2 regions of the Bacillus sp. NPDC094077 genome follow, and region 1 is predicted to be linked to the other one. Evidence: a T-box and tRNA genes for the amino acid it is inferred to sense, from the RefSeq annotation. Region 1 holds a T-box; the other holds one or more tRNA genes.

The links. A T-box is a leader RNA that pairs with one kind of tRNA and senses whether it is charged. The one in region 1 lies ahead of serS (serine--tRNA ligase), so its partner is inferred to be a tRNA-Ser.
Region 2: it has a tRNA-Ser gene. The T-box ahead of serS (serine--tRNA ligase) is inferred to sense a tRNA for this amino acid. The anticodon was not compared.

What each region holds. Positions count from the first base shown of each region.
Region 1 covers NZ_JBNNUF010000002.1:697,670-701,101, forward strand. Annotated here, with positions in the region: partial or broken gene ACQKNR_RS08475 (YfzA family protein) at 1-22, opposite strand, end outside; gene serS (serine--tRNA ligase) at 345-1,619, opposite strand; T-box leader at 1,705-1,935, opposite strand; gene ACQKNR_RS08485 (hypothetical protein) at 2,358-2,531, shown strand; gene ACQKNR_RS08490 (kinase) at 2,640-3,143, shown strand.
Region 2 covers NZ_JBNNUF010000032.1:5,704-9,135, forward strand. Annotated here, with positions in the region: gene ACQKNR_RS28320 (deoxynucleoside kinase) at 1-279, shown strand, start outside; gene ACQKNR_RS28325 (deoxynucleoside kinase) at 282-950, shown strand; gene ACQKNR_RS28330 (DUF3797 domain-containing protein) at 986-1,378, opposite strand; tRNA gene ACQKNR_RS28335 (tRNA-Ser) at 1,545-1,637, opposite strand; gene serS (serine--tRNA ligase) at 1,793-3,067, opposite strand; T-box leader at 3,119-3,340, opposite strand; gene pdxT (pyridoxal 5'-phosphate synthase glutaminase subunit PdxT) at 3,395-3,432, opposite strand, start outside.

The DNA.
Region 1 (3,432 bases):
GGAACCATGTCCATTTCCATATAGGCTGTGCTTTTTACTGTATCTCTCCTCTTCTTCATCATTCTATTATATTGATTATACACTTTATTTTGTTTGATTATTTAAAAATTCAATTATATATTTTAAAATTAAATTCCACGCAAAAGTCAGCTATAAATACCGATTTTCCAACAGAAGAAACCCAAACATATTAAAGGGTGTTCCATATGTTTGGGTTATTTATTGTTAGTTAATAATTTCATTAATAAGTTGATAAACCTTAATTTAATTGGGTATTATAAAAATTCTCATTCATAGTGTTATGAATTCTTGGTGACCATTTAAAATTCCATTTTACACATTATTTATTTAATTATCTCTAATCCACCCATATACGGACGCAATACTTCCGGGATTATAACTGAACCATCTTCTTGTTGGTAGTTCTCTAAAATAGCCGCTACTGTACGCCCAATAGCTAATCCTGAACCATTTAGTGTGTGTACAAATTCTGGTTTTGCACCTCCTGTACGGCGGAAACGAATACTTGCACGACGCGCTTGGAAATCTTCACAGTTTGAGCAAGAAGAAATTTCACGATATACTCCATAGCTAGGTAACCAAACTTCAATATCATATGTTTTTGCAGCTGGAAATGCCATATCAGCAGTACATAATACGATAACCCGATAAGGTAATTGCAACAATTGCAGTACTCTTTCCGCATTAGCTGTTAATTTTTCTAACTCATCGTATGAATCTTCAGGTTTTGTATATTTAACCATTTCCACTTTGCTAAATTGATGCTGGCGAATTAGCCCTCTCGTATCACGTCCTGCACTACCGGCTTCAGAACGGAAACACGGAGTGTGTGCCGTAAAATTGACAGGCAGATCTTCACTATTTAAAATTTCATCACGATAATAGTTTGCTAGTGGTACTTCAGCCGTTGGAATTAAAGAGTAATCTGTGCCTTCTAATGTAAATACATCTTCTTTAAATTTCGGAAATTGTCCTGTTCCTAATAAACTATCGCTATTTACGATAAATGGTGGAATTACCTCTGTATACCCATGTTCTTCAACATGTAAATCTAACATAAAATTAGCTACTGCTCGCTCTAAACGTGCTCCTAATCCATTGTAATAGACGAAGCGACTTCCCGTTACTTTTGCTGCACGCTCAAAATCTAGTAATCCTAATTTTTCAGCAACTTCCCAATGTGGTTTTGCTTCAAATAAAAATTCATTTATTTCTCCCCACTTACGTATTTCTACATTATCATCTTCTGATGTTCCAACAGGCACCGTTTCATTAGGTATGTTTGGTAACGCTAGTAATATTGTATTTAACTCTTCTTCTACATAACGTAACTCTTCATCTAACGTTTTAATATTTTCTCCTACTTCACGCATTTCACTTATAAGTTCATTAGCATCTTGTTTTTCACGCTTTAAATTTGCAATACGTTCAGATACTTCATTACGTTTACTTTTTAACTCTTCAACTCCTACTAACAATTCACGACGCTTTTGATCTAATTCCTCAAATTTATTTAATTCAAGAAACTCTCCACCACGATTAATCAATTTTTTCTTTACTTCTTCTAAATTTGCACGTAATACTTTTACATCTAACATATCTTATCTCCCCTTTAATTAAATAAATAATCTTTTCAAAATTAGGTTGTTTACTAAATAAAATACAAAAAACTCCCGTCCCTATAAAAGGGACGAGAGTTAACCCGCGTTGCCACCCTAGTTGAAAGCATAGAAAATATACGCTCTCCACTTAAATTATTAACGGCTTTTAGCCGGAAACGATTACTAACTTCGCATTGAAGTGTTCCACATTTCACTCAAGGACGGATTCACAAGTTCTTTCTATCGGTTTACACCACCCACCGACTCTCTAAAAGAAAAAATACTTGTTACTATTTCCTTTCATCACTTTCAAATAATATACATTTCAATTATCATTACTTTACAATAATTCTGTTTACTTATCAAGGAATTATTGCATTTTAAAATAAATAGTCCATATAATCAAACAAAAATAAAATCGGGTATATATAAAATGTCTCACAACACTTTAAAAGCAATAACTTCTAAAAACTGGCGAGAATCTCTTACTTTGTCTGTCTCTCTCCTCATCAACAAAGGTTTGTTTCTGAAATTACTCCTACTGCTGCGATTGTTCTTGCTAAAGCATTCATTAGACCAGATGGTAAAATAATTGAGCATTATGGGATTTACTACAACGAGACAATGGTTGCATTCTTTAATTTACATTATGAAGATAAGAATAAAACAGACTTTTGGATTTTTCATTTTTTCATAGATTGAAAGTACCAAAAACAAGGATTCGGAGCTATTGCTATCGGGGAATTAAAAAATCAATTAGTAAACTCATATCCATCTTGTCAGCGGATTCGTTTAACAGTTCACCCCGACAACATAGCTGGACAAAAATTTTATAAAAAAATGGTATTTGTCGATGAGAATCTTTTAACTTACAATAAGTTTACATATTCATTGTATCTTCACAAATAGATCTGAACTATTCAACCTAGAACAAATCCCCTAAACTATTACTTAACCAACTAAGAGATTGTCCCACATAAAGCGATTAAAAAACTAATACAATTTGGAGATGAGAATTTGAAATCGACATTAATCATTCTTCGAGGAAACTCCGCAAGTGGCAAGACAACAATCGCAAAGGAATTACAAGAACATTTCGGACAAGGTACACTTTTAGTCTCACAAGATGTTGTGCGTAGAGATATGCTAAAAGTACAAGACACGATGGGTAACTTATCTCATGATTTACTATTTGAAATTACGAAGTACGGAAAAGGAAAATGTGAATTTGTTATTTTAGAAGGCATTTTAAACAGTCGTAGATACGGTGATATGCTGAAAGAATTAATACATTATTTTGAAGGAAACGCTTATACATATTACTTCGATTTATCACTCGAAGAAACAATTCGACGACATAATACAAGAGAAAAACGCCATGAATTTGGTGAGGATGCATTACAGAAATGGTATAATCCGCACGATACAATTATAGTGAATAGAGAAACTGTTTTTACAGATGATTTTACGCAAAAAGATATATTTCATGCGATTCTTAATGATGTTACGATGCAAAAATAAGACTGACAGAATGAGTCAGTCTTATTTTTATTATGTACTTTGTATTTCAGTTTTCATTACAGAGCTAACAGAATTTTTACTCATAATTTTTTATTTATATGGCAAACTATATTTAAGCCGTTTGAACTAGCGGCTTCACTCTTCTGGTAATGGGACAGCAATTTTTTGTAATTGACTAACTCATTCCGCCCACTGGCACCGGCAGACGACAAAAATTGTTGTCTGCCGTTTTCATGTATACTTTTCTCACTTCATTTCAAACCATATAGGAATAGTGCGCTTTTCTGAT
Region 2 (3,432 bases), on a different contig from region 1:
CCTGTACCAAACGTTATCGTTTATTTAACAGCTAGCCTGGAAACATTACAAAAGCGAATCGCAATGCGCGGAAGAGAATTCGAAAAAAATATGGATCCAAATTACTTACTACAGCTCACAAAAGATTACGAAACAGCAATGGATGCTTTTAAAAAGGATCATCCAGATATCCCAGTATTGAAATTTAACGGAGACGATATGGATTTTGTAAAAAATCCTGATGATTTAAATGTCATCCTATCTGCCCTTCAAAATACTCTCTTAAAGGAGTCGAAATAATAATGAATTTAAGGCAAAAATATGATATACCAAATGACGCAGTAATCACTATCGCTGGAACAGTAGGTGTTGGTAAATCCACTATGACAACTGCATTAGCTAACGCTTTAGGTTATCGCACATCATTTGAAAAGGTAGATTCTAACCCGTATTTGGACAAGTTCTATGCTGATTTCACACGCTGGAGCTTCCACTTACAAGTGTACTTTTTAGCAGAACGATTTAAAGAACAAAAAAGAATTTTTGAATATGGTGGCGGTTTTGTTCAAGATCGCTCTATCTATGAAGACACTGGAATTTTTGCAAAAATGCATCATGAAAAAGGTACAATGACGGAAACTGATTATGAAACATACAAAGGTTTATTCGATGCTATGGTCATGACTCCTTACTTCCCTCATCCAGATTTACTAATTTACTTAGAAGGTTCTTTTGATGATATCGTTGATCGTATCCAAGAACGTGGACGCCCAATGGAACAACAAACACCAATTGAGTATTGGAAAGAGATGCATGGGCGTTACGAAAACTGGATTAATAACTTTAATTCATGCCCTGTTTTACGATTAAACATTAATGAATACGATATTTTAAAAGATGGCGATTCTATTGAACCAATCATTAAAAAAATTGGCCATTTTTTAAAACAAACACGTAAACTTGTAAAATAAAAAACCCGTGCATATGCACGGGTTTTTCTATTAAATTACTTCTTCTTTGTTGGAGCAATAATTTCACTCTCAGGTTTTCCAGCGTTAATACGCTGACGAACAGTACTTGTACTAATATCGTATGTCTCAGCAATCTCTTTAACAGTCATTTCTTTCCCGTTAATTACCGCTGTTAATACTTTACCTGTACGTTTTGGAGCTGCTTCTTTCTTTACAGCTTCTTTTTTAACCTTTTTTGGCGCCTCTACTTTTGTAGCAGTTTGTTTTACATCACAAGTACAACCACAAAGTTTACGGAATGTATCATCGCTAATAATGCGTGATACGTTTGCACCACTGTTTAAAATTCTATTGTTCTTACAGACAGGACATTGTACATAATATAAAGTTTTTCCATCTAAAGGAAACGTTTGTATAATAAGATCCATGTTGACTCCTTTCATATCTATGAAGATAATCATCGGAATATGAGTGTGTAATAAGGACAAAATCGCCTTACACCATACTTTATGATTGGTTTTAAAATAAAAACTCGTTACGTGTTGGTAACGAGTTCTCCAATCTCCACTTATATGCGCTGTTGTCAATTATATCTGGAGGAGGTAGAGGGATTCGAACCCCCGCGCGACTCTCGCCGCCTGTCGGTTTTCAAGACCGATCCCTTCAGCCAGACTTGGGTATACCTCCATATTGACATCAAATATAATATCAAAAGAAAAACAGTTAGTCAACCCTACTAAAATAAATTATGAGGAAAGGAAAATTTTACTTTCCCTCTCCTACATATAGTACTGACAACGCTCATAATTACCAATCACTCATACCGATGAATGTTTATAAATTTACTTAATAACTGTTTTTCCTCCCATATAAGGGCGAAGAACTTCTGGAATTATAATTGTACCATCTTCTTGTTGGTAGTTCTCTAAAATAGCTGCCACCGTACGTCCAATTGCAAGACCAGATCCATTTAATGTATGAACATGTTCTGGTTTTCCGTTTGGCTCACGACGGAAACGGATATTTGCACGTCTCGCTTGGAAAGCCTCAAAATTACTACAAGAAGAAATTTCACGATATGTGCCATAGCTTGGAATCCATACTTCGATATCGTATTTCTTCGCTGCTGTAAATCCTAAATCGCCTGTGCACATGCTCATAACGCGATATGGCAACTCTAATAATTGTAACACGCGTTCTGCATCATTTGTTAGTTTTTCTAACTCTTCATAAGAATCTTCTGGTTTTACGAACTTTACAAGCTCTACTTTATTGAACTGATGCTGACGAATTAAGCCACGTGTATCACGGCCAGCTGAACCTGCTTCAGAACGGAAACAAGAGCTAAATGCAGCATATCTTATAGGCAATTGCTCTTTATTTAAAATTTCATCACGGTGCATATTTGTTACAGGTACTTCAGCTGTTGGAATTAAGAAGTAATCTTCACTTTCAATACGGAATGCATCTTCTTCAAACTTCGGAAGTTGTCCTGTTCCTGTCATGCTTGCACGGTTTACCATATACGGAGGTAATACTTCTTCATATCCATGCTCATCAGTATGAAGATCAAGCATAAAGCTAATTAAAGCACGCTCTAATCTTGCACCAGCACCTTTATAGAATACGAAGCGGCTTCCTGTTACCTTCCCAGCACGTTCAAAATCTAAAACCCCTAGATCTGTAGCAAGATCCCAATGTGGTTTTGGTTCAAAAGCAAATTCTTTCACTTCTCCCCAAGTACGTGCTACTACATTATCATCCTCTGTTTCACCAACTGGAGCAGATTCATGAGGGATATTTGGGATAGATAACATTAATCTTTCTAAGTCTTCTTCTACTGTACGAAGTTCATTATCAAGATCTTTTACTTTTTCTCCAACTTCACGCATTTCTAGAATTAGAGCTTCTGCATCTTTCTTTTCGCGCTTCAATACAGAGATTTGTTGAGATACTTCGTTACGCTTACTTTTTAGTTCCTCTGTTTGAACAAGTAGTTCTCTTCTTCTCGTATCTAACTCTTCAAAGCGACCAAAATCAGTTAAATCTTCGCCTCTATGCTGTAACTTTGCTTTTACTTCTTCAAAATTTGTACGTAAAAATTTAATATCAAGCATTATATACTCCTCCTTTTATTTTATAAAACACAAAAAACTCCCGTCCCTATATAAAGGGACGGGAGTTAACCCGCGTTGCCACCCTAGTTGAAAGCATTACCGCCTTCCTCTCAAGTAGAAATAACGGCTCTTCACCGGGAATGTTTACTAATCATAAAGATATTCCACATTCCATTCCAGGATGGATTCACAAACTGTTTCTATCGATTTCCACCAACCATCGACTCTCTATAAGAAACGACATTTGTTACTACTTCCTATCAACACGCTTATTTTATAAAATTGTTACCATCAATTTACTATAATCTTATACAAGTTGCAAGTTACTTATACAACTTTTTTCATTTTCGCTTCTTTTACCATTT